Regions from separate parts of the Variovorax sp. GW821-FHT10B04 genome, predicted to be linked through region 1. Evidence: predicted binding sites of a transcription regulator. Region 1 holds the regulator's gene; each other region holds the start of a gene.

Region 1 (10,313 bases):
GCGGATTGAGCACGATGACACCGGACTCGGCCGGCGGCATGCGCTGCAACGCGTCGCCGCCGCGGAACTCGATCTGCGCAGCGACGCCCGCGCGCTCGGCATTGCGCTCGGCGAAGTCGACCATCCGGTGCGACACGTCGGAGCCGAAGATGCGCGGCGCTGAAGCCTCGGAGGCCTCGGAGGTTTCAGGCACGGCTTCGTTCTGCAGCGCCGACCACACGTGCGGCTGGAACGGCAGCAGTTTCTCGAAGCCGAAGCGCCGCAGCGAGCCCGCAGGAATATGCGACGCGATCTGCGCGGCCTCGATGGCGATCGTGCCGCTGCCGCAGCAGGGGTCGTACAGCGGCTGGTCCGCGACTTCGCCGGTTTCCGGGTTCCACCAGCCGCTGGCAGCCAGCATGGCGGCGGCCAGCGTTTCCTTCAGTGGCGCGTCACCCTTGTCCTGTCGCCAGCCGCGCTTGAAGAGCGGCTCGCCGGAGGTGTCGATGTACAGCGTGCAGGTGTCGGTGGTCAGGTGCGCGAAGACGCGGCAATCGGGCCACTGGGTCTCGATGCTCGGCCGGACGCCGCCGGCCTTGGCGCGAAAGCGGTCGGCAATGGCGTCCTTGATGCGCAGCGTCGCGAAGTTCAGGCTCTGCAACGGGCTGTGCTGCGCGGTGGTCTCGATCTTGAAGGTCTGCTTCGGCGTGAACCAGATCTCCCAGGCCACACCGCTCGCGATGGCATACAGGTCGTTCTCGCTGCGGTAGTTCGCGTGCGCCAGCTCGACCAGCACGCGCTGCGCCAGGCGGCTGTGGAGATTGAGCTTCATCGCGTCGCGCCACGAGCCGCGCACGTAGACGCCCCCGCGCGACGCCATCAGGTCGTCGCCGGCGAGGCCGGTCAAGCCATGCACCTCCTGGGCGAGAAAGTCCTCCACGCCGGCGGCGCAGGGCAGGAAAAGATGGAGTTGGTTCATAGGGTCGTGCGCTGAAAACGGCGCTGCCCGATTGTCACCGCATGACAACCGCACGCACGCCACCCGGCGCGGGCGTCATGGCTGCGCCTTATAGTGCGTGCGGACTTACTCCCACCGCACGCATGCCGTCCTCGCCCGCCCCGTCGAAGCGCGCGCCCGCCCAGTTCGCGGTGCAGTGCGAGGTGCTGCGCCTCAGCACCCAGCCGCTCGGCCCGATGCTGGCGGTCCAGTACCTCCTCAACTGCGGTGTCGCGGCGATCTTCGCCTGGCAGTACTCGCTGCCGCGCGCACTGGCCTGGATGCTGCTGATCACGCTGGTGACGGGCATGCGCGGCCTGCTGCCGCAGCGCATGCCGGCGGTCTTCACGCCCGACAGCCTGCGCCAGGCCCAGCGCGAACACACGCTGCGCACCGGCATCTGGGAATTCGCGCACGGCGCGGCCGGCGTGCTGCTGTTCAACCCCGCCGAACCCGTTCAGCAGATGCTGCTCGGACTGATCGTGATGGGCATGACGCTGTCGTCCGCGTTCTCGGTGTCCTTCTACGTGCCGGCGACGCAGCTGGCGATCGCGCTGCTGCTCGTGCCGGTGATCGCGATGGGGCTGATCGCGGGCTCGTCGACCATGATGGCCGTTGCGCTGGTCGGCATCGGCCTGCTCGCCATGGTCTGGAAACTGGTGGCCGACCACGCGCGGCAACTCGAGGAGAACATCGGCCTGCGCCTGAACGAAAGCACGCTGCGCGAGCAGGCGATGGCGGGGCTGCGCGAATCGGAACGCGCCCAGGCCGAACGGCTTCGCTTCTTCTCCGCCGCCAACCACGACCTGCGGCAACCCGTGATGGCGATCGGCCTGCAGTCCGAGGTTCTGCGCGAGCAGTTGCGCGATGGCGCACCGGCACGCCAGGTGCAGGTCACGGTCGACTCGCTCACGCGCGCGCAGCAGGCGCTCGAGGCGCTGACCAATCAGTTGCTCGAGATCGGCCGCATCGAGGCTGCGGCCGACGCCTTCGCCCCGTCCGCCGTAGCCCTGGCGCCGTTGCTGCGCGATCTCGCCCGGCTGGACGACGGCGGCCGGATCCACGTGCGATGCCCGGCCGACGCGGTGGCCTGGACCGACCCGGTGTCGCTGCGGCGCATCCTTGCGAACCTCGTCGACAACGCGATCAAGTTCGCACCGCACGGCCGGGTGCTGCTGGCCTGCCGGCGGCGCCCGGGCGGCTGGCGCGTCGAGGTGCGCGACGGCGGCATCGGCATCGCGCCGGAAGCGCAGGACCGCGTGTTCGGCGACTTCGAACAGGTCGGAAACACCGAGCGCAACCTGCAGCGCGGCCATGGCCTGGGCCTGGCGATCGTGCGCCGGCTCGCGCAGAAGCTCGGGCTGATGCTCACGCTGCGCTCGGTACCCGGCCGCGGCTCGGTGTTCGGCTTCGTGGTTCCCGAGGCGCCGCCAGGCATGGACACGCCGGCGCTGCACGTCGAGCCGCCGCACGCGAGCGACGACATCGACATCGATCGCAGCGGCGACGCCCTGCGACCCGGCCTGGCCGTGCTGGTGATCGAAGACAACGCGGTCGTCGCGGACAGCCTCGCCGCGCTGCTGCGCCTGTGGGGCGCCACGCCGCGCATCTACGAGAGTGCGGCCGAAGCGCTGGCGCTGGCCGACCTGCATGCGGTCGACGTGGCGCTGTGCGACATCCGGCTTCCCGGCGAACTCGACGGCATCGCGCTGGCCGAACGGCTGCAGACGCTCCAGCCCGCGCTCACGATCGCGCTGGTGTCGGCCGACATCGACGGCGCTGCGCGCAAGCTCGCGAAGGCGCATGGCTGGCATTCGCTGCGCAAGCCCGTTCAGCCGGCCGAACTGCGGGCCGTGCTGCAAGCGGCCGACCGGCGCGCGGCCGGCGTTCACTGACGCGCCGACGCGCGGCAGCCGGGCGGAAGAACCTCAGAGCGCCTTGCGAAGGTTCGCCGGCGCGATGCGCAGCGCTTCGCGGTATTTGGCGACCGTGCGGCGCGCGCAGTCGATGCCCTGTTCCTTCAGCATTTCCGAGATCTGGCTGTCCGACAGCGGCTTCTTCACGCTTTCGGAGCTGACGAACTGCTTGATCAGCGCGCGCACCGCCGTGCTCGACGCGTTGCCGCCGGTCTCGGTGCCGAGCGCCGAGCCGAAGAAGTACTTGAGCTCGACCGTGCCGTACGGCGTCGACATGTATTTGGCGGTGGTCACCCGGCTGATGGTCGACTCGTGCAGGCCGAGCTCGTCGGCGATCTCGCGCAGCACCAGCGGGCGCATCGCCAGTTCGCCGTGGATGAAGAAGCTCTTCTGGCGTTCGACGATCGCGTTGGACACGCGCAGGATCGTGTCGAAGCGCTGCTGGATGTTCTTGATGAACCAGCGCGCTTCCTGCAGCCGTTGCGACAGCGCCTGGCTGCCTTCGCCCTTGTGCGACTTGAGCGCACCGGCGTAGATGTCGTGCACGCGCAGGCGCGGCATCACGTCGGGATTGAGCATCACCCTGAACTTGATGTTGGTGCCGCGGCCGGTGCGCGTGACGATCACGTCCGGCACGATCACGTTGCGCTCCACGTCGACGAAGCGCCGGCCCGGCTTGGGCTCGAGCGTGGCGATCAGCTGCAGCGCGCTGCGCACCTCGTCCTCGTTGCTGCGCGTGAGCGTGGCCAGGCGCTTGAAGTCGCGCCGCGCCAGCAGTTCCATCGGCTGCTTGCAGATGGCGATGGCGGTCTTGCGGATCTGGCGCTCTTCGTCGTCGTCCTGCGGAGAAGCCAGCGCCTTGAGCTGGATCGACAGGCATTCGCCGAGGTCGCGCGCCCCGACACCGACCGGCTCCAGGCTCTGCAGCAGGCCGAGCGCGACCTGGAAGTGATGCACCAGGTCGTCGAACTGGTCGTTGTCGTCGCCCGCCAGCCCGGAGGCCAGCGAGGGCAGCGTGTCTTCCAGGTAGCCGTCGTCGTTGAGCGACTCGATCAGGAAGCGCAACGCCGCGCGGTCGTTCTCGCCGAGCCGCAGGCTCAGCGCCTGGCGATGCAGGAAGGACTGCAGCGACTCCTGGCTGCGCGCCAGTTCGGTGGCATCGGCACGCTCGTCGTCGCCCAGGTTGTTGTTGCGCGCGGGTGCGTCGCCGCCCCACTCGCTGTCGTCGGGTGTGAGTTCGACCGTGCCGTCGCCTTCCCAGTCGGGCTGCGCCTCGACCGCGTCGACGGTCGCCGGTTCGGCCTCGGTGGTGGTGGAAGTCTCCGTGGTCGTCGAGGACGAGGTGGACGCCCCGGGGCTGAAATCGTCGTCGCGCGGCGGCGGCGCATCGGCCGTGTCCACGCCGAATTCCTCGCGCGCCGCTTCTTCCGCGGTGCGCTCGAGGAACGGGTTCTCGTCGAGCATCTGCTCGACTTCCTGGCTCAGCTCGAGCGTCGACAACTGCAGCAGCCGGATCGACTGCTGCAACTGGGGCGTGAGCGCGAGATGCTGCGAAACGCGCAGCGACAAGCCCTGTTTCATGCGGCGTGTGGAACCTGCGTATGTGCCATCACATCCTGAAATGCTCGCCGAGGTACACGCGCCGCACCTCTGCGTTGTCGACGATCTCTGATGGTGTGCCCTTCGCGAGCACGTGCCCGTCGCTGATGATGAATGCGTGGTCGCAAATGCCCAAGGTCTCGCGCACGTTGTGATCGGTGATCAGCACGCCGATTCCGCGCTCCTTGAGGAAGCTGATGATCCGCTGGATCTCGATGACGGCGATCGGGTCGATGCCCGCGAAAGGCTCGTCCAGCAGGATGAAGCGCGGCTGCGTGGCCAGTGCGCGCGCAATCTCGACGCGGCGGCGTTCGCCGCCGGACAGCGCAAGCGCGGGCGAGGCGCGCAGATGGTCCACGCGCAGGTCGTTCAGCAGTTCGCTCAGCCGCTCCTCGATGCGCTGCCGCGACAGCGGCACCGGGCGGCCGGCCGCGTCGGGCTCGGTCTGGAGCTCGAGCACCGCGCGCACGTTTTCCTCGACCGACAGCTTTCGGAAGATCGACGCTTCCTGCGGCAGATAGCTCAGGCCCATGCGTGCCCGACGGTGGATCGGCATGTGCGCGATCGGCTCGCCGTCGATGGTGATGTCGCCTGCATCGGCGCGCACCAGCCCGACGATCATGTAGAAGGACGTGGTCTTGCCGGCGCCGTTCGGGCCGAGCAGCCCGACGACTTCGCCCTTCTGCACGTCGAGCGACACGTCCTTGACCACCTTGCGGCTGCCGTAGCTCTTCTGCAGCCCGCGCACCTCGAGGCGGCTGCCCGGCTCGGTGGCACGGGAAGACGGGAGGGTCGTTGAAGCGGCCGTCACTTGCGTGGTTCCCCGCCACCCAGCGTGGTGGTCGACCGCAGGCCGGTGCCCGGTGCGGGTGTCGGTGTGGCCGCACCGGCCGGCGCCGAGGCGGCCGCCTTCGGCGTGAGGATCGCCCGCACGCGGCTGCCGCGTTCACCGGTCGCGATGCTTGCATCCGGCGGCATCGGCGCACCGTTGACGGTGAAGGTGTCGTTGCTCTGGTCGTAGATGATCAGTGCGCCGGTCGTTTCGTCGTTCGGCGTGGCACCCAGCAGGCGCCGCATCACGGCGCGCCGGATGAACTTGACGTTGTCGGCGCGGCTGTCGTATTCGATGACTTCGGACTCGCCCTCCGTCCACTCGTCGGTACCGGTGTCGCGCTTTTGCTTGTAGTACGCAAGTTTGCCTGGCGCTGCGGTAACGACGCCGTACTGGTAGCCCTCGGGATCCTGCCGGACGTCGATGCGCGCGCCGCGGATGATGATCGTGCCCTTGGTCACGACCACGTTGCCGGTGAACACGCTGGTCTGCTTGAGGTCGTCGTAGCGCAACGCATCGGCCTCGATGTTCATCGGTTTGGCCCGATCGGCCTTCTCGGCCTGGGCCGCCGGCCACAGCGCGGCCAAGGCGAGCACGCACAGGGCAGCGCGGACGACGGGGATGAAGGAGGAGAAGGTTCTGTTCATAAAGGCACGAAACTTGCTGAACGATTGTATGCGTCTGTGAAAAGTCCCCCGAAGACGCGCAAGTGAAAAAGCCCGCCGAGGCGGGCTTCAGCAGCGTGTGCCCGGCCGATGCCGGCGAGGAACTTCAGCCCTTGCGCGCTTCGCCGACGAGGTACTCGCAGACCTGGAGCGCCTTCTCGAGGCTGCCGGCGGTGTCGCCGTCTACATACCAGCGGCCGGCCACGCCGAGCGCGGGCACGCCGGCCACCTGGTAATCGGCCGTGACCTGCGTCGCTCGCTTGGCCTTGCCGACAACGGTAAAGGATTTGAACAAATCGCCGAACTTCTTGGCATCCAGTCCCGGCTGCTTCGCGGCCCAGGCCAGGATCGCGTCGTCGCCGAACAGGCGCTGCCGCTCGCCGTGGATTGCCTGGAAGATCTTCAGCTGGAACTCGTCGACCTTGCCCATCGCCTCGAGCGTGTAGTACAGGCGCTGCTTGACTTCCGTGTCGTTGCCGACGAAGGGCACCGGGATGCGCTTGAAGGACACATGCGGCGGCAGCGTCTTGATCCAGGGTTCGAGGCGGGGCTCGAACGCTGCGCAATGCGGGCAGTTGTACGAGAAGAATTCGACCACTTCGACCTTGTCGGCGGGCGACTCGACGGGGGCGCGCTTGCCCAACACGATGTAGTCGGTGCCGGCCTTGGGCGCAGCGCCCTGGGCGTTCACCCGGGAGGCGAATGGAAGCAACCCGAGGGAGGCTGCGGTCAGCGAAAAATCACGGCGTTTCATTGAAAAGTTTCTCCTGTGGCCTGAAAGAGCCGCCAAACGGGCGCGGAGTTCCCGCGGCCGAACGGCGGACTCAGCGCTGGACGCGCACCAGCGCGGCTTCGAGCCCGCCGCTGTCGAGTCGATCCTTGAGCCGGTCGGCGTCGTCCTTCTTGTTGAACGGGCCGGCGCGCACGCGGTAGACCGTCCGGCCCGCCTGTTCACGCTCGGTGACACGCGCCTCGACACCCATCAGGGTGAGCTTGGCGCGTTGCGCCTCGGCATCTTCGGTGGTGCGGAACGCCCCCGCCTGCACGAAGTACATGAAGGGTTCGGCGGCGCTCGCGCCACCGCTGTCCGGGGTGCCCGCGGTGCCCGAAGCACGCGCGCGGGCCAGATCGCCGAGCGGATCGGCCGACGGGCGGCCGCCGTTGTTGACTTCCACCGGTCGGCTGGTGCGCGGCACGATCGACGGAATCGGCGCCCCGGTGAGCTGCTGGTTCGGCAATGCCGTGACGCTCTGCGGCGGCGGCGCCTGTGGCAACTGCTGCGATGACGACACCTGCGGCTGCTGCTGCATCGATGGCGGCTGCACCGGTGGCTGCTGCGTCTGCGCCTGGACTGGCGGCTGGGCCGTCACCGGTGCCGGGCTGCGCGGCTGGGCCGGCTTGCCCGACAGCGGACCGTTCGGGTCCCAGTCGCGGTTCTTGCGCGCCTCGGCCTCGTCCTGCTCGGCACCGCCGCGCTGGGTCTTGGTCATGAACGGTATCGGCACCTTGGTCACGTAGACCGCGATGCCCAGCGCCACGCCCAGGCCGAAGACGATGCCGATGATCAGGCCGATGACGGTGTTGCCGCGTTGTCGTTGTTTCATGGTGGAGAGGAGGGAATCACATCTTGCGCGGCGCACTCACGCCGAGGACCGCGAGGCCATTGTGCAGCACCTGCGCGGTCGCAGCGACCAGCGCCAGCCGCGCCAGCCTGACCGGTTCCTCGTCGACCAGGATGCGCTCGGCATCGTAGTAGCTGTGGTAGCTGGCGGCGAGTTCCCGCAGGTAGAAAGTGACGTCGTGCGGCGCGAAATCCTTGGCCGCGCCGGTCAGCATCTCGGGGTACTTGGCCAGCAGCAGCATCAGCGCCTGGGCGGCCGGACTTTGCAACGCCGACAGGTCGACGCCGCCGAGCGTGGCGACATCGCCACCCCAGGCCGCCAGCACCGAGCAGATGCGCGCATGCGCGTACTGCACGTAATAGACGGGGTTGTCGTTGTTCTTGGCAACGGCCAGGTCGACGTCGAAGGTGTATTCGGTGTCCGGCTTGCGGCTGAGCAGGAAGAAGCGCACCGCGTCGGTGCTGGTCCATTCGATCAGGTCGCGCAGCGTGACGTAGCTGCCGGCGCGCTTGCTGATCTTGACCTCTTCGCCGCCCTTCATCACGCGCACCATCGTGTGCAGCACGTAGTCGGGGTAGCCGGCCGGAATGCCGACGCCGGCCGCCTGCAGGCCGGCGCGCACGCGCGCGATCGTCCCGTGGTGGTCGGTGCCCTGGATGTTGACGACCTTGTGGAAGCCGCGCTCCCACTTGGCGATGTGATACGCCACGTCGGGCACGAAGTACGTGTACGTGCCGTCCTTCTTCCGCATCACGCGGTCCTTGTCGTCGCCGTAGTCGGTCGAACGCAGCCACAGCGCGTCGTCCTGCTCGTAGGTCTTGCCGGCGTCGATCAGCTTCTGCACCGTCGCCGCGACGCGGCCGCTGGTGTAGAGACTGGACTCCAGGTAATAGTTGTCGAACTTCACCTGGAAGGCCTTCAGGTCGAGGTCCTGTTCGCGGCGCAGGTAGGCCACGGCGAACTGGCGGATCGAGTCGATGTCGTCGATGTCGCCGCTCGCGGTGTAGGCGCGGTCGTCGGCGCTCACGGTCTTCTTCGCCTTGAAGTCTTCCGCGATGTCGGCGATGTAGTCGCCGTTGTAGGCCGCTGCCTTCTCGCCGCTCGGCCACTCGGCGTCGCCGGGCTTGAAGCCCTGGAGCCGCAGCTGCGTGCTGTTGGCCAGCGTCTGGATCTGGACGCCCGCGTCGTTGTAATAGAACTCGCGGTAGACGTCGGCGCCCTGCGTGTCGAGCAGGTTGCAGATAGCGTCGCCCAGCGCAGCCTGCCGTCCGTGGCCGACGTGCAGCGGGCCGGTCGGATTGGCCGAGACGAACTCGACCAGCACGCGTGCGCCGGTGGCCGGCTGCTTGCCGAAGCGGTCGCCCGCCGCCAGAACCTCGCGCACCACCTGCTGCTTGGCGGCGGTCTTGAGGCGGATGTTCAGGAAGCCGGGGCCGGCGATCTCGATCGCCTCGACCCACTCGGCAAAGGCCGGCGTGGCGCGCAATGCAGCGCTGAGATCCTCCGCCAGATCGCGCGGCTTGCGGCCGAGCGGCTTGGCGAGTTGCATGGCCACGGTGCTCGCGAAATCGCCATGCGCCGCCACCTTGGGGGATTCGAACACGGCTTTGACGCCGGCACCGGGGGAAAAGGAATCGAGCGTGCGCGCGAAGGCCGCGAGCAGCTCCTGTTTGACCAATAGCATCGAGGGATTTTACCGGGGCATGCCCGACCACCCTCGATATTGGTCATCCGGTATCGCGGCTGAGCCGTTAGCCACAGCAGCCCGACCGGCTTTCTTCAACCTTCACTCCAAGGACACCGACCCATGAAAAAGCTTCTCACCCTGGCCGCGCTCGGCCTGAGCCTCTCGTTCGGTGCCGCGCACGCGCAGGACAAGGCGCCGACCGCCCAGCAGACCAAGATGGCGACCTGCAACAAGGACGCCACCGGCAAGAAGGGCGACGAACGCAAGGCATTCATGAAGACCTGCCTGTCGGCCAAGCCGACGGTGGTCACGCAGCAGGACAAGATGAAGAGCTGCAACGCCGATCCGAAGGCGAAGGCGCTCAAGGGCGACGAACGCAAGGCGTTCATGAAGACCTGCTTGAGTAAAGGTTAACCCCCCAGGCTTCGCGCACTTCGTGTCGCTTCGCCAACCCCCTTCCGGGGGCAACACCAGCGGCCCGGCAAAGCCGGTTCCGCGGTGAAGCTTGGCTCTCCCCCAGGCTTGCTCGCTTCGCGTAGCACCGCCAACCCCCTTCCGGGGGCAACACCAGCGGCCCGGCAAAGCCGGTTCCGCGGTGTTCCTGGAAGGGGATGAGACGGGCGGGATGCGGGCGGGGGCTACTTGCCGAAGCCGCGGGCGAGGAAGACGGCGACGAGCGGGATCACGGCGATCAGGTGGGCCTGGACCATCACCAGCTTGCGGGTCTTCTTGATGTCGGCTTCGGCGGGCAGCGTGCCGCTGTTGCGCAGCGTCTTGCGCCAGCGCATGTAGGTCAGCGTGGGAAAGATCGAGATCACGCCGATCACGATGAAGAGCGTGAGCTTCACGTGCAGCAGCGGGTTGGTCCAGTACCAGGCCGTGCCCTTCACGCCCCAGACGGTGCGGGCGATGCCGGTGGCCAGCACCATGATGGCGGCGATGCCGTAGACCAGGTCGACCTTGGCGAGCCGCTCGACCACCGCGGCATTGAGCCACTGCACGCGGCACAGCGCGGC
Region 2 (10,313 bases), 180 kb from region 1:
CAAGAACGCCTTCGTGGCCGGCGTGAACCCGAAGAAGGCCGGCGAGTCGATCTTCGGCATTCCAATCTTCGGTTCGGTCAAGGAAGCCGCGTCGCAAACCGGCGCCACCGTGTCGGTGATCTACGTGCCGCCACCCGGCGCGGCCGCCGCGATCTGGGAAGCCGTCGAAGCCGACCTGGACCTGGCGATCTGCATCACCGAAGGCATTCCGGTCAAGGACATGCTCGAAGTGCGCAACAAGATGAAGGCCAAGGAAGCTGCCGGCGGCAAGAAGACGCTGCTGCTCGGCCCGAACTGCCCCGGCCTGATCACGCCCGACGAAATCAAGATCGGCATCATGCCCGGCCACATCCACCGCAAGGGCCGCATCGGCGTGGTCTCGCGCTCGGGTACGCTGACCTATGAAGCCGTGGCCCAGTTGACCGAAATCGGCCTCGGCCAATCGTCGGCAGTCGGCATCGGTGGCGACCCGATCAACGGTCTCAAGCACATCGACGTGATGAAGGCCTTCAACGACGATCCGGACACCGACGCGGTCATCATGATCGGCGAAATCGGCGGCCCGGACGAAGCTGACGCAGCCCGTTGGTGCAAGCTGAACATGAAGAAGCCGGTCGTCGGTTTCATCGCAGGCGTGACCGCGCCTCCCGGCAAGCGCATGGGCCACGCCGGCGCGCTGATCTCGGGCGGTGCCGACACGGCCGATGCCAAGCTCGCCATCATGGAAGAGTCGGGCTTCACCGTGACGCGCAACTTCTCGGAACTGGCCAAGTTGCTGAAGGCAAAGCTTTGAGCCCCTTGGGCCGCTAAGATCCGTTACTCCAACAGAGCAGGGCGCTCGCAATGCAAATTGCGGGCGCTTTTTGCCATACAAAAATGAGGGAAGACAATGGAATTACTGCAGACATCGGATTTCTGGATCGGTCTGATCAAGATCGTCTGGATCAACATCATTCTTTCCGGCGACAACGCGGTCGTGATCGCGCTGGCTGCCCGTTCGCTGCCGCCAGCCCAGCAGAAGAAGGCCGTGCTGATCGGCTCCGGCGCCGCCGTCGTGCTGCGCATCGTGCTGACCGTGGTCGCCGCCAAATTGCTGGCACTGCCTTATCTGCAGATTGCAGGCGGCGTGCTGCTGCTCTACATCGGCGTGCAGTTGCTGAGCGAAGAAGAAGACGGTGAGGGTGAGAGCAAGGAATACGGCAGCATGTTCGCGGCCGTACGCACGATCCTGATCGCCGACCTGGTGATGAGCCTGGACAACGTGATTGCCGTGGCCGCTGCGGCACAAGGCAACACCACGCTGTTGATCCTCGGCCTTGCGATCAGCATCCCGCTGGTGATCTTCGGCAGCACGCTGATGATCAAGCTGATGGAGCGTTTTCCGATCATCGTCATGCTTGGTGCCGCGCTGATCGGCTGGGTGGGAGGCGAAACCATCGCTGGCGACGTCGTGCTGCACGACATCGTGACCGCCACGCCTTGGCTGCACTACGCGGCAGCGACCGTCGGGGCCGTGTTCGTCGTGCTTTTTGGCCGCTGGTTGCAGTCGCGCGCGAAGCACGCGGACTGATACGAAGTCGTCGGTAAGCAGCAGACGGCGACACGACCCAGATGCTGCTATTCGGCCGACGACCACATCCCACCGAGACGGTGGGTTCGTGGGATTTCGCGGCGCTCACCGATGCCGGCCGCGTGCGCGGCAACAACGAGGACGCAGTGGCCTTCGACGCCGAGCTCGGCCTTGCGCTTCTTGCGGATGGCATGGGTGGCTACAACGGCGGCGAGGTCGCCAGTGACATGGCGATCAGCTTGCTGCGCGCCAATTTCAGCCGATGGATTGCACGCACGGGCCGGCCGGCATCGCCACGCGCGCTGCGGCGTGCCTTGCGGGCCGGCGTCGACGAAGCGAACGGCGCCATCCTGAAAACGGGCATGGGCAGCCAGCTTCTGTATGGCATGGGGACCACGCTCGTGTTGGCGGCGTTCGGCGAGCGATCGGTGCTTGTCGGGCACATCGGCGACTCGCGTTGCTATCGCTTGCGGGGCGGACGGCTCGACCAGCTCACCCATGACCACTCGCTGCTGCAGGAGCAACTCGACGCAGGCCTGCTGACACCTGAACAGGCTGCGTCATCGAACCAGCGCAATCTGGTCACGCGTGCGCTCGGTATCGAGAGCTCCGTCGATCTCGAGTTGCACGAACATGCCGCGCAGCCCGAGGATCTCTATCTCCTGTGTTCTGACGGGCTCACCGAAATGGTGCCGGATGTGGAGCTTTTCACACTTTTGAACAGAGATATCGACCTCCCGTCCCTCGCGACACTTTTGGTTGCAAATGCAAATGACAATGGCGGCCGGGACAACATCTCAGTTGTTCTTGCGAGAGCGGTCAGGCGCGGATAACGCGGCACGCTCCGGAATAACGCTCCCATGACATGGCAGCGTCGACAATCCGGTGCACTCTGCTTCCCCTACTGATGCTGGACCCAGGAGTCGGTCGTGCGGATATTGATCATTTCGTTGGATGGGTCCGTCATCGAGGAAGTACCGTTGGTGAAGGCGCGAACGACACTCGGCAGGAGGCTCTACAACGACATCGTGGTGGACTCCCTGACGGTCAGTGGTGAGCACGCCGTGTTCCATCTGGTCGGCAACGAGGTTCAGCTCGAAGACCTGAACAGCACCAACGGCACCTATATCAATGCGCGCGCCATTCAGAAGCGCCCGCTCGAGCCTGACGATCTGGTCGAGATCGGCGAGTACCGGATGCGCTGCATCCTCCGCGACGACCCATCGGCTGCCGATGCATCTGCCGCACTCCAAGGCGCCGGAATGGCCGAGCCGCCGGATCGCCCCGACGACACGGTGTCCTCGCTGCCAGGCGAAACGCAGCGCACGTCGTTGTTCAAGCGTCTTCGCACCAGTGGCTGATTCTGCAATGCGCGCTGCTCGGCACGCCATACGGGCGAGGCCGTCATGAGTCCCTGGCGCCGGCACCGCGTTCGAATCGCCCTGACTCTCCTGCCGGTCGTGATCGCGCTCATGCATGCGATCGGCATCTGGCGGCTGGGGTTCGTCGATCGCCTCGATCATTTCATCTACGACGTGCGGTTGAGCGCGACCATGCCACGGACGCTGGACCCGCGCGTCGTGATCGTCGACATCGACGACGCCAGCCTGCGTCAGTTCGGCCAATGGCCCTGGAGCCGCGACAAGCTGGCGCGGCTCAGCACCGAATTGCTGAAGCGCCAGGAGGTGACGGTGCTCGGCTACGACGTCCTGTTCGTCGAGTCCGACGACAGCGCCGGTCTGGCGAGCCTGCGGGAACTGGCGAGCGGCGCGCTTCGGGGCGTGCCGGCCTTTGCCGCCGAAGTCGAGCGCCTGGCGCCGACGCTGGACCACGACGCCGCATTCGCGCGTGCGCTCGTCGGGCAGCCCGTGACGCTTGGCTACTATTTCACTCAGGATCCGTCGCCCAGCACCAAGGGGCGATTGCCCGAGCCGGTGCTTGCCGCCTCGGCATTTCCGCAGGGCCGTCGTTATGCGCCGCGCTGGAATGGTTTTGGTGGCGGTATCGCCCCACTGGCGCAGGCGGCACCGTCGGCCGGCTTCTTGAATGTGCTCGTCGAGGACAGCGAGGACGGTGTCGTGCGATCGGCGCCGCTGCTCGGGCGCTACGAAGGCGACGCGGCCCGGCCTGGCTACTACGAATCGCTCGCGCTGTCGGTGTTCCGGCTGTCCGTCGGGTCGCCGCCGATCACGCCGCTGCTGGTCGAGGATTCCTGGGCGCTTGGTGCCCCGGTGCTGGAGGCGCTCCTCCTGGGGCGTGGCGGTGCGCAGCGGCGCGTGGCGGTCGATTCGCAGGCCGGGGCGCTGGTGCCGTACCGCGGGCCCGGCGGCGCCAAAGGCGGATCGTTTCGCTACGTCGCGGCCGCCGATGTGCTCAACGGCAAGCTGGCACCTGGCGAGCTGAAGGGAAAGATCGTGCTGGTCGGTGCAACGGCGCCAGGCCTGCAGGAATTGCGCACGACACCCGCAGGGCCGGCTTTCCCCGGGGTGGAAATACACGCCAACATCATCTCCGGCTTGCTCGATGGGCGCCTGCCTGCGATACCTGACTACGCCCAGGGCTACGACGTGGTCGTCGTTCTGGTCGCGGGCTTGCTGCTGGCATTCGGCCTGTCGCTGCTGTCGGCCTCGCGCGCAGTGCTGTTCGGTTTCGCGGTCGGCGCCGCGCTGATCGGCCTCAACAGCTGGCTCTATCTGGGCGCCGGCCTCGTCATGCCGCTGGCCGCGGCGCTGCTGATGACCGGGCTGGCCTTCATGCTCAACATGAGCTGGAGTTATCTGGTCGAGGCGCGCGGTCGGCGCGGCCTGGCGCGCTTGTTCAGCAGTTACGTGCCGCCGCAGCTCGTTGCGGAAATGCTCGAGCAACCGGAGCGCTACAGCATGCGCGCCGAGAGCAAGGAGCTGACCGTGATGTTCTGCGACATGCGCGGCTTCACCCGGCTGTCGGAGCGCATGGCGCCGGTCGAATTGCAGACCTTGCTGAACGGCGTGTTCAGCCGTCTGACCGAGATCATCACGCGCCACCGCGGCACGGTCGACAAGTACATGGGCGACTGCGTCATGGCTTTCTGGGGCGCACCGGTCGATGCGCCCGACCATGCGGTGCTGGCGGTGCAGGCGGCCATCGAGATGGCGGCTGCGGTTCGCGAGATCGATCAGGTTCATCGTGCGAATGGACGGCCGGGCATCGGCGTTGGCATCGGCCTGAACACCGGCGTGATGAGCGTCGGCGACATGGGCTCGGCATTGCGCCGCAGCTATACGGTCGTCGGCGATGCCGTCAATCTGGCGTCGCGGCTCGAAGGACTGAGCAGTCAGTACGGCGTGCAGATCCTTGCAACCCAGTCGACCTGCCTCGCCGCGACCGGCCATGTCTGGCAGGAGCTCGACTCGGTCTACGTGCGGGGGCGCGAGGCACCGGTCGCGATCTTCACGCCCGTGGCCGTTGCCGGCCAGCTCGACCCGGAGCGTCTTGCCCAGTTGGACCGTTGGGCCAAGGTGCTGGCAGCCTATCGCGCGCAACGCGCGGAAGAGGCGCAGGAATTGCTCGCGCCTTTGCTGACACGACATGGTGAAAAAATTCTTTACCGGGTCTACGCGCAGCGGCTAGCCTCCATGGCTGTCCGTCCCCACGATCCCGGTTGGGACAGCAGTACGCGCTTCGAAAACAAATGACAGAAAGGTGCCGGAATGCAGGTCCGCGTGTTGGGTTGCTCCGGCGCCATCGCCAAGGGCTGCCGGACGACGTCTTTTCTCGTCGATGACGATCTGCTCATCGACGCAGGCACCGGCGTAGGCGATCTCGCACTCGACGAGATGGCCCGCATCGATGAAGTGCTGCTCACGCACTCCCATTTCGACCACATTGCCTCGCTGCCGTTGATGCTCGACGCGGTGGCTGGCCGTCGCTGCCGGCCGCTGCGGGTGTATGCGCAGCGTGCCACCATCGACGCGCTGCGGCGGCATGTCTTCAACGACGTCATCTGGCCGAATTTCGAGCGGATCCCGAGTCCCGACGAGCCTTTTCTGAGCTTCCACGACATCGCCGTGGGCGAGTCGATCGTGCTGGGCAGTCGTGTGGCAAAACAGGTCGAGGTTCTCCCGGCCATTCACACCGTACCGGCTTGCGGGTTCGCGGTGCGCTGCGCTTCGGGCGGGGCACACTGGGTTTTCAGCGGCGATACAGGGCGCAATCCGGCGTTCTGGGCGCGCGTGAACGCCCTGGACGTCGCCATGCTCGTGATCGAGACGGCTTTTGGCGACAGCGAGCAGGTGCTGGCCGATCGCAGCCTGCATCTCGTGCCCGCGAGCCTCTATGAGGAACTCGCGCGAATTTCGGCGGGCTCGCCTTATCCGATCTATATCACCCACACCAAGCCGGCCGAAACCGAGGAGATCATGGTTCAGATCGATGCCCTTGCCGCTGCGCAAGGCGTGCCGAATGGCGGCAAACACGATATCCGGATGCTGAGCGCAGGGCAGATCCTGCAAATCTGAGGCCACGCCGGCGTGGCCCATTCCTGTCGCTTGCCGTCGACCGTGACGAGTTTTGTCAGCGTCTGTGACGCGAAAAGACACACTTCGTCACGACAGGTAACGTTGTGGGGCGTCAGATGCGCAAACGAAGGGCTTCATCGGCTGGCACGGTTGCTGCGGACAATGCGGGGTGCAGCGGGCGTTCCGGCTGTCAATTTTTCTGGAGTTAAATAAATGAATCGTCATTCCATTGCGCGAAATGCGCAAAAGGGTTTTACGTTGATCGAATTGATGATTGTTGTGGCAATCATCGGGATTCTGGCTGCGGTTGCATTGCCGGCTTATCAGGATTACGTGATAAAGGCGAAGATCAGCAATGCGATGTCTTCGGTCGATAGTTTGAAGACGGCGGTTGCGCTTGCAGCACAAGAAGCCGGTGCTACATCTAAGGTTGATGACACGGCAATTGCGACTATGCCGGTATTCACACCAACAAAAGAAGTGTCGGCTGCATCCGTTACAGCGGGAACTGGCGCAATAGTGGCAACGCTTCAAAATTTCGGAAACACGGATATCGATGCCAAGACGATCACTTGGAAGCCATCGCTTGGCTCCAGCAACGTGACATGGGAGATTACGACCACCATCACGTCGACCACGGGCACCGGCGCACAAGCAAAGGCCGCAGTCATCAAAAATAGCACGCCCGCGAGTGGAGCCAGCAGCTGATCTTGCAAAAGCCTGAGTGAAAAGCGGTGCGTTGGCACCGCTTTTTCTTTTATGTGGCCAGTCTTCTTTGGCGATTCACCTGTGATTGATGCCTTCCTGATCGGCATTCCATTCATCTCCCCGATCGTCGCCGGCCCATCTTCAAGCGCATGGCAATTGCTCGGCGCCTGGAGTTGCGCCGCGCTGCTGTTGCTGCAAGGAGGCAGGGTGCCATCACGCGGCATGTTGCTCTGGCTCGCTCTCGCGGCGGGGTTGATCGCTACCAGCGTCGGCCCGCATCACGCCCTTCAGGCAACCGCTGTCGCAGCCATCGTCGTCACCGCGCTCGCCGCGTGTGCTGGCGCTGCGATCGTTGCAGATCCACGCCGATCGTCTTCTCTTGCCTGGGGCGTTCTCGTTGCCGGTGCTGTGAGTGCGGTCTTCGGCCTCTTTCAGTACTACGGCGCCGCAAAGGCGCTGTTCCCCTGGACTTCCGCGCCCGAGATCGGCCAGGCCTACGGCAATCTGCGCCAGCGCAACCAGTTCGCCACCTTGATCAGCATGGCGCTCGTTGCCGCGCTCTGGCTGCACGGTCGTTTGTCCGACCGCGCCCGCGCGGGGCTGCTTCCTGCCGCCGTGCTGCTCACGCTCGCCGCCGCGGCCTCCACCTCGCGCACCGGTCTGCTGCAGTGGCTGTCGATCAGCCTGGTCGCCGCCTTCATTGCGTGGCGGGAGCGGCGCCTTCCCATGCCGGATCGCCGGTATCAATTGCCGCATCCCTCGTGGTTGCTCGCGCTCATTCCCGGCTATTTCCTCGCTGCCTGGGCCTTGCCGCAACTGGCCGGCGCGGCGGTCGAAGGCATGCTGCTGCGCTTGCGCGAGGGGGCGCCCGAAGGCCACAGCCGATTGTTGCTCTGGCGCAATGTGCTCGACCTGATCGCCGCACATCCATGGCGCGGCTGGGGCTGGGGGGAACTGAGCTTCGCGCACTACAGTTTTCCGTACACCGGTGCGCGCTTCGTCGAACTGCTCGACAACGCACACAACCTGCCGCTGCAACTGGCGGTAGAGCTCGGCATTCCGGCCGCGTTGCTGATCTGCGGTGGCTTTGCCTGGCTGGTGCTCACGGCTCGGCCGTGGCGCGAGCGCGATCCGTTGCGGCTGATGGCCTGGGCGATGCTGGGTGCGATCGTGCTGCACAGCCTGCTCGAATACCCGCTCTGGTATGGACCGTTTCAACTGGTGTTCGGCGTCTGCCTCGGCATCCTCTGGCCGGGCCGTCGGCTTGCCAAGGCGGCGCCAGTGACAGCTCCGGCCGGCGCACCGCGCGGCGCGGCGTGGTACCAGGTCGCCGCGTTGCTGCTGGTCGTCGCGATCGGCTATGCCGGTTGGGACTACACGCGCATCAGCCGCCTCTACATGGCGCCCGACGAGCGCCCCTCCGTGGGGAGACAGCCCGACACGACGCTGGACGACGCAAGCGCCTCCTGGCTGTACATGCGCTATGTGCGCTTTGCCGAGCTCGTGCTGACGCCCGTCGATCGAGGCAATGCCGCGCACGTGTACGAACTGGCGCAGCGCTCGCTGCACTTCTCGCCCGAGCCGCGCGTGATCGGCAAGCTGGTCGACAGTGCGACGTTGCTCGGCGACGATCGGGAGGCATCTGCGCAGTCCGCACTGTTCCGGCGGGCCTATCCCGACGAGTACGCGGCGTGGCGCGAGACCAAGCCCTCCAGTGCACCGCTGCACTGAGGCATGCGCCGGACCCGTGAATGAGCGCGGCGAAGCGCGTTGTGGTCCGCGGCTGCGCCTCGATGCCTCAGCAGCGCATCAACCCCTCACTCGGCGATGTAGCTGCCCGACTTGCCGCCATGCTTCTCCAGCACGTGGACGTCGTTGATCGTCATGCCGCGGTCGACCGCCTTGCACATGTCGTAGATCGTGAGCAGTGCGACCTGCACGGCCGTCAATGCTTCCATCTCGACGCCGGTCGGGCCCACCGTCTCGACCGTTGCCGTGCAAGCCACCTGCGGCACGCTGCCATCGGCGAGCGCGAAGGCCACTGCGACGCGGGTGAGCGCGAGCGGATGGCACAGCGGGATCAGGTCGCTCGTCTTCTTGGCCGCCTGGATGCCGGCGATGCGCGCGATACCGAGCACATCGCCCTTCTTGGCGGTGCCGGACTCGATCAGCGCCAGCGTCGCGGCCTGCATCTCGATGCGGCCGGTGGCGATGGCCACGCGGTGGGTTGCAGGCTTGGCAGCCACATCGACCATGTGGGCCTGGCCCTGGGCATCAAAATGGGTAAGGTTGCTCATGGTGAACGTTCGGCAAGGGTGTGCATCATAAGAGGCCGAGCCACCATGAGGAATGCAACGCCCGATGCCTCTGATGCCTGAAAACCGTCCCGACCGAGCCCGTTCGCCCGGCGCCCTTCGGCCCGCCGGGCCGAAGCTGCGTCCGCTGCGAGCCCTGTGTGCAGCCTTGGTGATCGGCAGCCAGTTGCTGATGCTGCCGGCCGCTCGCGCGCAACTGCTGCCCGGCATGGGCGACGGCGGCGAGATGACCGCCGCTGCCGAACGCCGGCTCGGCGACCAGATCGCGCGCGAGTTGTACCGCGACCCCGACTTCATCGCCGACCCGGTCCTTGAGGCGTACGTCCAGGACATCTGGCAGCGGCTGCTGGCTGCGGCGCGCGTGCGCGGCGAGCTCACGCCGGAGCTCGACGAGCGCTTCGCCTGGACCGTGCTGCTGGGCCGCGACCGGAGCATCAACGCCTTCGCCTTGCCGGGCGGCTATCTGGGCCTTCATCTGGGCCTGATCGCGGCGACCGACAGCGCCGACGAACTCGCCACCGTGCTGGGCCATGAGCTGTCGCACGTCACCCAGCGCCACATCTCGCGCATCATGAGCAAGCAGAGCCGGCAGATGCCGCTGCTGCTGGCGGCGATGGTGCTGGGCATGATCGCCGCCGGCAAGAGCCGCAACGGCGACGCGGGCCAGGCCGTGCTCATGGGCAGCCAGGCCATGGCGATGCAGAACCAGCTGAGCTTTTCGCGCGACATGGAGCGCGAGGCCGACCGCATCGGCTTCGGCGTGATGACGCAGGCCGGCTTCGCGCCGCAGGGTGCCGCCTCGATGTTCGAGAAGCTGCAGTACGCCTCGCGGCTCAACGACAACGGCTCCTATCCGTACCTGCGCAGCCACCCGCTCAACAGCGAACGGATCTCGGACATGCAGGGGCGCTTCCAGTTCCGCGCGACCGAAGGTCCGGCGCCCGATGCGCCATCCGCCGCCGCCGGCACGGCGCCCGCCGCACCCGCCGCACCCGCCGCACCACGCAGCCCGGTGGTGCGAGCGCTGCGGATGGATCACGCCATGATCGCCGCACGTGCGCGCGTGCTGTCGCGTCCCGGTGTCGACGTGCTGCGCCTGGGCGTTCAGGCGGCCTCGGGCCCCGACTTCGCACGGGCCGCGCCCGCCCAGCAGGCCGGCATCCTGTATGCCGCCGCGCTGGCGGCCTGCACGCAACGCGACTTTCCACAGGCGCAGGCACTGGC
Region 3 (10,313 bases), on a different contig from region 1:
ATATCAGCGTGACATTGGGCGCCAGGCTCGAGTAGGCCAATCCGAGCCTTGCCAGCGCACCATAAGCCAGGCCGAACACCAGAATGCGCACCACGAGGCTTGGCAGCATTCGCGTCATGCTGCGGAGCGCGCCAATGCAGGCTTCGTGCACACGCGGCTTGCAGGACGGGGAAAGTGACGGCGCGCGCTCTTGCATGGCGTGATTTTGAGCAAAGGATGGGCGCAGTGCATCCATACACGCATCGGAACGGCATAGTGGAATCCGCTATTTTTGCGTCGTTCTCCAGAAAGCATGGTGGCTTCTGGTTCTGCTGCGATCGCCGCTTCAGCGGCGACAAACGGAAGATCCATGGGCACAGCCGTTGCGTGCTCGCCCCTGCTGGACGGGGAAGGCCAGTGGAGGCTGTCTGCAAGGCATTGGGGTTGGCGTCACCATCAAGCCTGATCACCGCCAATGGCGCGGCCTATCGCTCACAACTGCTCGCCAAGACCTTCGAGGCATTGGGCATCCAACACACATTCACCAGGCGCTATCGCCCACAGACCAACGGCAAGGCCGAGCGATTCATCCAGACCTGCTATCCGGGCGAGGTCGAGCAGGTGATCTTCACCCATCCCGCAGTCAAGGACTGCGCGGTTGTCGGTGCACCCGACGAGAAGTGGGCGAGGTGGTGACCGCGGTCATCGAGCTCAAGTCCGGAGCGCATCTCGACGCTGCAGAACTAATCGCGCATTGCAAGCCGCAGTTGGGAAGCGTGAAGTGTCCCAAGCATGTGCATATCTGGAAGGACCTGCCGCGAAGTCCCGTTGGCAAGGTTCTTCGCAAGACGGTGCGCGCCGAGTTCTGGAATGAAGCGAACCGAGCTATCTGAGAAAAAACCATGCCCATCTATTCTTTGCGGGGCGTTGCGCCCACGCTCCCCACGCCTGACAAGCATTGGATCGCGCCCAGCGCGGTACTCATTGGAAATGTTCACCTCAAGGAGGACGCCGCTGTCTGGTTCAACGTCAGTGCGCGAGCCGACCACGAGAAGATCACGATCGGTGCGCGCAGCAATGTGCAGGAGAACTGTGTGTTGCACGTGGATCCGAATTTTCCGGTGCATATCGGCGACGACACCACCATCGGCCATTCGGCGATCATCCACGGAGCCTTCATCGGAGATGGGGTCGTTGTCGGGATGGGCGCCATTGTCATGAACGGTGCGGTCATTGGAGACGGCAGCATCGTAGCCGCGGGTGCGGTGGTACCTGAGGGCAAGACCTTTCCGCCGCAGTCTCTTCTGGTAGGGGCGCCTGCCAAGGTCGTTCGCACCTTGGACGACGAGGCCGCCGAGCGCCTCAAGAGAGTCGCTGAGCGCTACGTTTCGAACTGGAAGGCGATGTCAACCGAGCTCCTATTGATCGCTTAACAATCAGTACGAAACCTCGCAGGCGGCGATATCTGCTCAAGAATCCGGCGTCATTGGACTATCGAAACAAACGAAGGCGAGTTTGTTGCCGTCTGGATCGCGTGCATAGGCGCCATAAAAGGAACCGCCATAGCGCGGCCTCCGGCCGGGCGAACCGTCGTCGCCGCCACCGTTCTTCATCGCCAGTTCATGGAGCCGATCGATCCTCGCAGGAGAATCAATAAGAAATGCGGTCATCGCGCCATTGCCTGCGCTCGCAGGCATGCCGTTGAACGGGTACCCGATCGAGAATCGCGTAAATGAGGCATCGCCATTCCGCCCCCAGGACGCCGATGTTTGATCGAGAAAGCATTGATCAAGACCCATCTCTTTGAATAATGGCTCATAAAAACGCAATGCACGCAACAGATCGTTGACGCCCACCGTGGTGTAGCTGAGCATCCGCTACCTTTCTCTGTCGAGGTTTAGCGAGCCATCGATCATGGCATGGCCGAGTGCGAAGATTTGCAGTTCAAGCCGAGAACATTCATGGTGTCCCAGGATCGATCAAGGGCGGACTCGAGCGCACGGTTTTGATCCCAATCAGGCCGCGTATGCGGTCGAGTGCTCGAGATCGTCAATGAGTGTCGGATATACGGCTGGCGCCCAGCCGAGCCTTTGTCGGGTGAGGGTGCTGGAAGCCGGGTTGTCCATGCTCACGAAGTGTCCCATTGGCCCGAAGTGTGCCGCGGCCTCTTGCGGTGACAGCGACTTGACCGGCACCTTCAACCCATGGCCGATGGCTTCCGCGATGGCCTTGAGCGTCACGCCTTCTTCTTCCACCGCGTGATAGCGCGCACCAGCCTCGCCCTTCTCGAGCGCGAGCCGGTACAGCGACGACGTCGCGAGGCGATGCACCGCCGACCAACGGTTCTGCCCCTCGCCGACATAGGCCGACACCCCGTGTTGCTTGGCGATCGCGATCAAATAGCTGACCAGGCCGGCCTTGTCGCGGTCGTGCACTTGGGGCAGGCGGATCGTCGATGCGCGTACGCCGCGCGCGGCCTGTGCCACGGCCACCTGTTCCGACACGCGCGGTATCGCCGGGGACGGCGCGTCGTCCTCGGTGCTCGCGCGCCCCGGCGCGCCCGGGATACCCGCGGTCACCACGAGGGGCTTGCCGCTGCCGGCCAGCGCTTCGCCCAGTGTCTCGATGGCGGCATGGTCGATTTCGCAGTTGCGCGCGAATTGGGTGAAGTCGTGGATGAAGCCGCAGTGCACGACACCGTCGGCCTGCGCGGCGCCGGCGTGCAAGGCAGCCAGATCCTCGAGGTCGCCGCGGTGGACATCCGCACCCAGCTTGCGCAGCGCCGCAGCGCCATCCTCGGAGCGGGCATAGCCCAGCACGGAGTGACCATGCTGCAGCAGTTCGGGGATGAGGGCGCTGCCGATGAAGCCGGTGGCACCGGTAAGGAAGACTCGCATGACGATGTTCTTGGAAGCTGATGAGGAACGCACTTTAGGACGCCTGAACAATACAATCCATGCTGTTCAGTCCGCAATATCTTCGCAATCGTCCGAAAAGATGCCATGGATCCGCTGTCCGATATCCTGTCCCTTCTACGGCCGCGCAGCGTCATGTCGGGCGCGATCGACTACGGCGGCGACTGGTGTGTGGCTTTTGGCGCGCACGACGGCATCAAGTTCCAGGCGATGACACGCGGCCACTGCTGGCTGGCCATCCAGGGCATGGATGAACCGATCCGCATCAGCGCCGGCGATTGCTATCTGTTGCCACGCGGCCTGCCGTTCCGGCTTGCGAGCGACCTGTCGCTGCCGCCGGTCGATGCAATGGCTTTTTTGCAGGCACCCCTGCGCGGGACGACGCGTGTGATCAACGGCGGCGGTGGGTGTCTGGCGATCGGCGGCCACTTTGCGTTCGCTGGCAAGCACGCCGAGATGCTGCTGGGTATGCTGCCGCCCATCGTCCACTTGCGCAGCGACGCCGACAAGGACGCGCTGCGATGGGCGGTGGAGCGTCTGATGCTCGAGTTGCGCGAGCCGCAGCCCGGCGGCTTTCTTATCGCACAACAGCTCGCATCCATGCTGCTCGTGCAGGCGCTACGACTGCACTTGAAGGATGCCACGGGCGAAGGCGTGGGTTGGCTGTTTGCGCTGGCCGACCGCCAGGTGAGCGCAGCCATGACGGCGATGCACGCTCAGCCCGGACGCCGCTGGACGATCGATGCGCTGGCAAAGGAGGCCGCCATGTCCCGCTCCATCTTCGCTCTCAAGTTCAAGCGCCTGGTCGGCGCGTCGCCGATGGACTATCTCACGCGCTGGCGCATGCTCTTGGCGGCCGACCGGCTGAGCAACGGCGGCGAGACGGTGTCGGCGCTGGCGCCCGCGCTCGGCTATGAATCGGAGAGTGCGTTCAGCACCGCGTTCAAGCGCGTGATGGGCGCGCCGCCACGCCATTACGGCCGGGGGCAAGATACGCCGTCTTCCGACGACGCGCTCGTACCAGTCCAGGCAGGAGTCCGTCCGTCCCGCTGAGTATGGATTAGCCGCCCCTCGGTCCCAGCCGAAGCTCGATCAGAAATGGTCCGGACCGGCTCAGCGCTGAAACGAGCAAGTCGTTCAGTTCTTCCATGCTGGCTGCAGAAGCCGCTTCTACGCCGAAGCCATTGGCCAACTTGACCCAATCCATTGCAGGATCGTCCAGCGAGAACATGCGCTCGGCGCTCGCCCCTGGAGTCAATCCCATGCGCCGCGTTTCAGTGAAGAGGATCTCGTAGCTTCGGTTCGAGAACACGATGGTCGTGACGTCGAGCCGCTCGCGGGCTTGGGTCCAGAGCGCCTGCACGGAATAGAGGCCCGAGCCATCGGCTTGCAAGGTGATGACGCGCCGTCGGGGTGCGGCGATGGCGGCTCCTATCGCCAGCGGCATGCCGCAACCGATCGCGCCGCCAGTGAGCTGCAGCCAGTCGTGCCGGGGAGCATGTTGCGTGGCGGCGAACACGGAACGGCCAAAGCTGATGCCCTCATCCACCACGATCGCGTCGTGCGGAAGCAGGGCGGCCAAGGACTGGCCGAACGCATCTGGCGTGATGGGCCCCTTGGCAACCTCGAGATCTGCCGCGGCGCGGGGCATGGTGTTGGCGCTTCCGGGCGCGGCCCCCAGACGATGGCAGAGCATGTCCAATGCCGTTTCCACGTCGTCGCCCGGGCTGCCGAGGCCGATGAATTGCGTGCCTTCTGCCTCGGGGCCGCTCAATCCGTCGGTGCCGGCGAACGCAAAGACGGGGCGTGCCGCGCCGACCAGGACGATGGCCTCGATGTCTGCAAACATCGCGCGCGCCGGCGCCACGGCGTAAGGAACCCGGCCGATGGCGGGGCGATCCCCACCCCGCTCGATGCGCCGGATGAAACTGTGCGCGAGCACGCGCGCACCGCTCTTCGCGCCAACGGCATGCGCCAGCCGCAGGCACCGCTCGGTCAACGCATCGTCGCCCAGGATGATCGCTGTTCGTTTGTCTCCGCATAGCAAGTCGTGTGCAGCTTCGATGGCGTCTTCGCCGACCACATTGCGAGAAGGCGTGGGAGGACAAATACCGACCGGCCCGCCCGTTCCCCAGCAAACATCGGATGGGAGGATCAGCGTCGCGATCGCGCCCCCGCCGAATCGGGCCTGTGCAACCGCGGCGGCAGCATCCGTGCCCACTGTGAGCGATGAATTGCTGCGGCGTGTCCAGGCTGAAACCGTCTGGGCAAACGCTTCCGTATTCGACGCCAACGGTGGATCGAGATAGCCGTGGAACTGGGCTTGATCGCCGACGATGTTGACGATCGAAGTGCGCGCCTTGCGCGCGTTGTGAAGGTTGGCCAGCCCGTTCGCCAGGCCGGGACCGCAGTGCAGGAGCGTGGCAGCGGTGGCGCCCGACATACGCGCGAAGCCGTCAGCTGCACCGGTCGCCACGTTTTCGGCCAGAGCAAGCACGCAGCGCATGGCGGGCACGGCGTCCAGACCGTGGACGAAATGCACTTCACTCGTGCCTGGATTGCCGAAGCAGGTGGTGACGCCAGCCTGAACCAGCGTCTCGAGGAGGGTTTGCGCACCGCTGGCGGGAGCGTGTTCCATGCCGTGGTTCCCTCACTCAATCGAGTTTGAGCTTCAGCGTCGCGAAAGCTTCGCGCCAGGCGACTGCGTCCTGATCGATGAGCGCCTGAAAGTTCGACGGATCCAGCAGCAGGGGCTGGGATCCGTCCCTGGCGATCAGCGCCGACACCTGAGGGTCTGCCACGGCAGCTTGCACCGCGGCGTTGAGAGTCGAGACGATTTGCCGAGGCAGGCCCGAAGGCGCCACCAGCCCGTACCACACCGACAGCCCGAGCTCCGGAAACCCCTGCTCGTACACCGTCGGTACCTGCGGCGCACTCGAAGCGCGAGACTTGCTCGTGACGGCCAATCCCTTGTATTCGCCTCCGGACACCCGATGAATGGAAGTCGGAATTCCGTCGAAGTACACCTGGATGTCCCCGCGCAGGAGCGCCGTGAGCGCCTGCCCCGCACCCGTGTAGTGCACCGACACCATGGACTCGCCTGCGGCCTTGGAGAGCAGGGCGCCCAGCACGTGGTTGGAGCTCCCGTTGCCCAGCGTGCCGTAATTCAGGATGCCCGGCTTGGCGCGTGCCAATGTCGCAAGATCCTTCAGCGAGTCGACCGGCAGATCCTTCGGGACGTCGAGCATGAAAGGCATCGACATGATGGCGGCGACCGGGACGAACTGTGAAGGCGTATAGGGGATCTGCTTCTGAACCAGCGGCACGATGCTCATCGTCGACGAGGTCGCGAACAGAAGGTTGTAGCCGTCTGCCGGAGCCTTTGCGACGGATACGGCACCGACCACAGTCCCCGCGCCCGGCCTGTTTTCGATGACCACAGGTTGTCCGAGCCGCGCCTGAAGCTTGTCCGCCAACACCCGGGCCACGAGGTCCGCCGAGCCGCCGGCGGCATACGGAACGGTGAGCTTGATCGGTCGATCGGGCTTCCAGTCGGCGGCGTGTGCGGATGAGGCAACAACGGTTGCGAGCATCCAAAAAAGCATCTTGCGGAGCGCCATTTCATTCTTTCCATTGCTGTGCAGCGGGGCTGCTGACGGGTGAGTTGCCGCCCCGTCGAGGCCGCGGCAACGCGAGGCAGTCTCCTTCAGCTTTCTTGTTCTCCCGGCTTCTTGCGGCCGGTCATCGGACAGGGCCTGCTTTCTAGACGGGCGCTTGACTCGGCGCGGACGGTTGCGCGGCGGCCAGTGAGTAAGTCACTGCGTAGCGGCTGGAGAGCAACTCTCCTGCGGTCACCGGTGCATATTTCGCGCCCGTCCCCTCACAGCTCGGAATGCACTCCACGACGGCTTCGTAGTCGGGGATGCAGAAATAGGGAATCGACATCCGATCCGCGGTGGCTGCGACGTCGGGCGGCGGATTGACGACGCGGTGCATCGTCGAAAGGTATCGGTCGTTGGTCCAGCGCATCAGGATGTCGCCGATGTTGACGACAAATGCGTCCTCGACCTTGGGTACGTCGACCCATGCACCGCCTGGCAACTGCACCTGGAGTCCGCCCGGCGCGTCGTCCACCTTGAGAATGGTGATCGCGGTCGCATCCGTGTGGGCAGCTGCGCGCTCCTCACCCTCGGCAGGCAAACCCTGAAGGGGCGGATAGTGGTTGGCACGAAGGATGCTCATGTGTCGATGCACCCTGTCCCGGAAGTACGACGCCGGCACTTCCAGGGAGTGAGAGAAGATGTCCAGGATCACCCCAGCCAGTTGCTCCATCGCAGCGTAATAAGACAGGAACGCGCCTTGAAATCCGGTTCGTTCAGCAGGCCAGAGATTGCCGACACCATCGGCGACCGGCCCGATGGCAAAGCTCTCGAACAGCGAAGGCTTCAGCGCTGGATTGCGGTCTTTGCCTACCGTCTTCAGGCCGACCGGGGAATAACCACGCGGGTTGGTTCCGGAGGGCTTGACCACCTCTTGCTTGATCGCTTCCGACGATCTGAAGAAGGCGTGGGCTTCGCGATACAGGTCATCGACCGTTTCGACGCTGACCTCGTGGCCGGTCACGACAAGAAAGCCGACCTGCTCGCAGGCCGCCTGTACCTGGCGCGCCACCGCGTCCTTGCCCGCTGGCGATCCCTGGAGAAAGGGTTGAATGTCGATGACCGGAACATGGTCAAGAATCGGAATATGGGTCATGGTCGTCCGTTCGGGCTGGAAGGGTGCTGGCATGACAAAAATGCTATCCGTGCCACGCCCGGAGGAGAACCAAGACTTTCTGAAGGCAAGCCGGAGTTATGCTGAATGCGTCCCCTCAACATCGATCACCTCCGGAGCCTGGTCACCATCGCCGACAGCGGCTCGATGGCCTCTGCGGGCAGGTTGCTGCACCTGTCGCCCGCCGCGCTCAGCCTGCATGTGGCCGAGCTCGAACGCCGCATCGGCGGACGCCTTCTCGTACGGCATGCCCGCGGGGTGTCCCTCAACGCCGCGGGCCGTGGGCTGGTCGATCACGCTCGGCGGATCCTCACCCAATGCCTGGAAGCGGAAGAGGTCGCAAAGACCTTGGTGCGTGAGCGCTCGAAGCGAATCAAGGTCGCGGCGCTGACTTTCTTCATCCTCGAAATGCTGCCGCGCGTCGCAAGCGGCGACCACCGGTTGATCGACCCGAGCATGATCGACTTCGTGGTCACCGAGGCGCCTTCGGCCCTGCAGATGCTTTACGCGGACGATGTGGATCTGGCCATCGTGACGAAACCGCCCCAGCTTCCGAGCGAGGATTTCTCATTGATCGCGCTGTGCACGCTCCCCCTGGCGGCGTTTGCGCCAGTGGGATGGCACATCCCCGAACGCGTCGGACCTTCGATCTTCACGGATCGTCCGCTCATCTGTCCTGACACCAGCACGGCATCGCATGAGATCGCCATGCGGTGGCTCGGCCGTGGTGCCGAGCAGCCTGCAGAGTTCACCGTCAATTTCCATTCCGCCATCCTCCGGCTGGTCGCAGAAGGCCTGGGATTCGCGCTGCTGCCTCACACGCCCAAGTTGTTGGGAGAGAGTCAGGTGTCGATCTCCGTGCTCGAAGACGGCCCGTCGATGGATGTGTACGCCGTCTACCGTCGCGACGCGGTTGGCAAGACGCCGTTGAAGCAAATCATCGACGCGGTCACGGCGGTGGGGCATCAGATCACGGCGAACGTCAGCTAGGCGGTCTCCCTCGGCGCATCTGCGCGGCAATCGTCCCCATACGGCGGCGCGACAGGCCTTCATGACGACGGCGGTGTCGTACAGCTTCTCCAAAAGAGCCTGCCACCTGCCGGCTCCACCACAATCCTCGCCCATGAGCAGCCAGGAAAAAATGCTATCCCTTCTCGACGCGTTCAGCGTCGATTCGCCCCTGTGGTCGGCAGAGGAACTCGCCGGACGCTTCGAGTTGCCGACCTCGACCTGCTACCGCTATCTGAAGTCGTTGCACCAGGCCGGCCTGCTGGCTCGCGTCGGCAGCGGTTCGTACGTGGTCGGCCCGCGCGTGCTGGTGCTGGATCGCGTCTCGCGCCAGTCCGACCCGGTGTACAGCGTCGGGAGCCCGGTGATCGTGGCGCTCTCGCGCCGCACCGGCTTCAGCGCGTTGCTGTCGGTGCTCTACAGCGATTCGGTGATGTGCGTGCAGCAGGTGGCGACCGAAGACGCGCCAGCCGGCCTGTTCGGGCGCGGCCAACAGCGGCCGCTCGTGGCGGGCGCGACGGCCAACATCATCCTTGCGCACCTGCAGCCGCACCAGTTGCGCAGCGTCTTCAACAAGCAGCCTGAGCGTGTCGCCGATGCCGGGCTCGGCCGTGATTGGGACACGCTCAAGGCCAGCGCGACCGCGATGCGCCAACAGGGCTACGCGTTCTCCGCTGGCGAATACCGCGCCGGCATCGCCGGGCTGGCCGCACCGCTGTTCAACAAGGATGGCGAAGTGCTCGGCAGCATCGCGCTGGCCACCTCGACGGATTCGCCGCAGCTTGCGGCGTTCAAGGCGCTCGCACCGACATTGATCGATGCCGCAGCGCGCATTTCACAGGGCATCGCGAAGAGCGCGAACGTGGTGGATCTGCCTGCGCGCGCACTGGGGTAGCGGGCGCGCCCGTAAGGGCGATCCATCACGACGGGCTGGCGTGGCTCTTAAAAGTTCTCCTACAATATGAGAATATTTTAAGAACCACGGCGAATGCCGCATGCCCATGACGACCTCCCTCGATGAGCTTCTTCGCAACCCGGTGAAGGAGAAACTGGCCCGCAACGAGGTCGTGGCTTCGATGATGGTGAGACTCGTGAAGGGCGTCGAGATCGCCCGCATTGCGCAGTCCGCCGGCTTCGACACCTTCTATGTGGACATGGAGCACAGCAGCTTTTCGCTGGAGTCCACCAGCCAGACGTGCATGGCGGCGCTGGAGATCGGCATTCCGGCTTTCGTGCGCGTGCCGGCGAACACCCCGGAATACATCTCGCGCGTGCTCGACGGCGGCGCCGTCGGTGTGATCGCACCGCATGTGCGCAGTGCGGCGCAGGCGCGCGAGGTGGTGCGCCATGCGCGTTTCGCGCCGCAGGGCGATCGCTCGGCCAACGCCGGCCTGCCGCATCTGCAGTACCGCGCCTATCCGACCCTGGAGGCCAATCTGGCGCTGAACCGCCAGACCATGGTGATCGTGATGATGGAAGCCGCCGAGGCGCTCGACCAGGTCGAGGACATCGCGGCGGTGGAGGGCGTCGACATGCTGCTGATCGGCACCAACGACCTGACATCCGAATGGGGCGTGCCGGGGCAGTACGACGATCCACGCGTGGCCGCAGCCTACGAACGCACCATCGCGGCCTGTC

The links. Region 1 encodes sigma-54, which starts transcription at its own class of promoters, with help from an activator protein. Its sites were predicted from a motif close to TGGCANGNAANCTGCTTT; they were not measured.
Region 2: AC07PZ_RS07030 (pilin) is a predicted target of sigma-54. The motif match lies at 6,209-6,226, and genes of this name have one in related genera.
Region 3: AC07PZ_RS01220 (isopenicillin N synthase family dioxygenase) is a predicted target of sigma-54. The motif match lies at 7,687-7,704, and genes of this name have one in related genera.

What each region holds. Positions count from the first base shown of each region.
Region 1 covers NZ_JBWKNQ010000002.1:591,509-601,821, reverse strand. Annotated here, with positions in the region: gene AC07PZ_RS07840 (THUMP domain-containing class I SAM-dependent RNA methyltransferase) at 1-958, opposite strand, end outside; gene AC07PZ_RS07835 (ATP-binding response regulator) at 1,081-2,871, shown strand; gene AC07PZ_RS07830 (RNA polymerase factor sigma-54) at 2,905-4,473, opposite strand; gene lptB (LPS export ABC transporter ATP-binding protein) at 4,502-5,302, opposite strand; gene lptA (lipopolysaccharide transport periplasmic protein LptA) at 5,299-5,970, opposite strand; gene AC07PZ_RS07815 (thiol:disulfide interchange protein DsbA/DsbL) at 6,095-6,742, opposite strand; gene AC07PZ_RS07810 (SPOR domain-containing protein) at 6,813-7,592, opposite strand; gene argS (arginine--tRNA ligase) at 7,609-9,294, opposite strand; gene AC07PZ_RS07800 (PsiF family protein) at 9,418-9,711, shown strand; gene AC07PZ_RS07795 (DUF2214 family protein) at 9,936-10,313, opposite strand, start outside.
Region 2 covers NZ_JBWKNQ010000002.1:408,749-419,061, forward strand. Annotated here, with positions in the region: gene sucD (succinate--CoA ligase subunit alpha) at 1-793, shown strand, start outside; gene AC07PZ_RS07005 (TerC family protein) at 890-1,570, shown strand; gene AC07PZ_RS07010 (Stp1/IreP family PP2C-type Ser/Thr phosphatase) at 1,612-2,403, shown strand; gene AC07PZ_RS07015 (FHA domain-containing protein) at 2,500-2,931, shown strand; gene AC07PZ_RS07020 (CHASE2 domain-containing protein) at 2,977-5,244, shown strand; gene AC07PZ_RS07025 (MBL fold metallo-hydrolase) at 5,260-6,066, shown strand; gene AC07PZ_RS07030 (pilin) at 6,280-6,774, shown strand; gene AC07PZ_RS07035 (PglL family O-oligosaccharyltransferase) at 6,856-8,505, shown strand; gene moaC (cyclic pyranopterin monophosphate synthase MoaC) at 8,592-9,071, opposite strand; gene AC07PZ_RS07045 (M48 family metalloprotease) at 9,262-10,313, shown strand, end outside.
Region 3 covers NZ_JBWKNQ010000001.1:249,211-259,523, reverse strand. Annotated here, with positions in the region: gene AC07PZ_RS01270 (MASE1 domain-containing protein) at 1-109, opposite strand, end outside; gene AC07PZ_RS01265 (hypothetical protein) at 115-351, opposite strand; partial or broken gene AC07PZ_RS01260 (IS481 family transposase) at 423-579, shown strand; partial or broken gene AC07PZ_RS01255 (AMP-binding enzyme) at 601-872, shown strand; gene AC07PZ_RS01250 (gamma carbonic anhydrase family protein) at 882-1,412, shown strand; gene AC07PZ_RS01245 (VOC family protein) at 1,449-1,853, opposite strand; gene AC07PZ_RS01240 (SDR family oxidoreductase) at 1,995-2,876, opposite strand; gene AC07PZ_RS01235 (AraC family transcriptional regulator) at 2,982-3,947, shown strand; gene AC07PZ_RS01230 (acetolactate synthase large subunit) at 3,955-5,532, opposite strand; gene AC07PZ_RS01225 (Bug family tripartite tricarboxylate transporter substrate binding protein) at 5,549-6,514, opposite strand; gene AC07PZ_RS01220 (isopenicillin N synthase family dioxygenase) at 6,657-7,649, opposite strand; gene AC07PZ_RS01215 (LysR family transcriptional regulator) at 7,755-8,657, shown strand; gene AC07PZ_RS01210 (IclR family transcriptional regulator) at 8,809-9,570, shown strand; gene AC07PZ_RS01205 (HpcH/HpaI aldolase family protein) at 9,677-10,313, shown strand, end outside.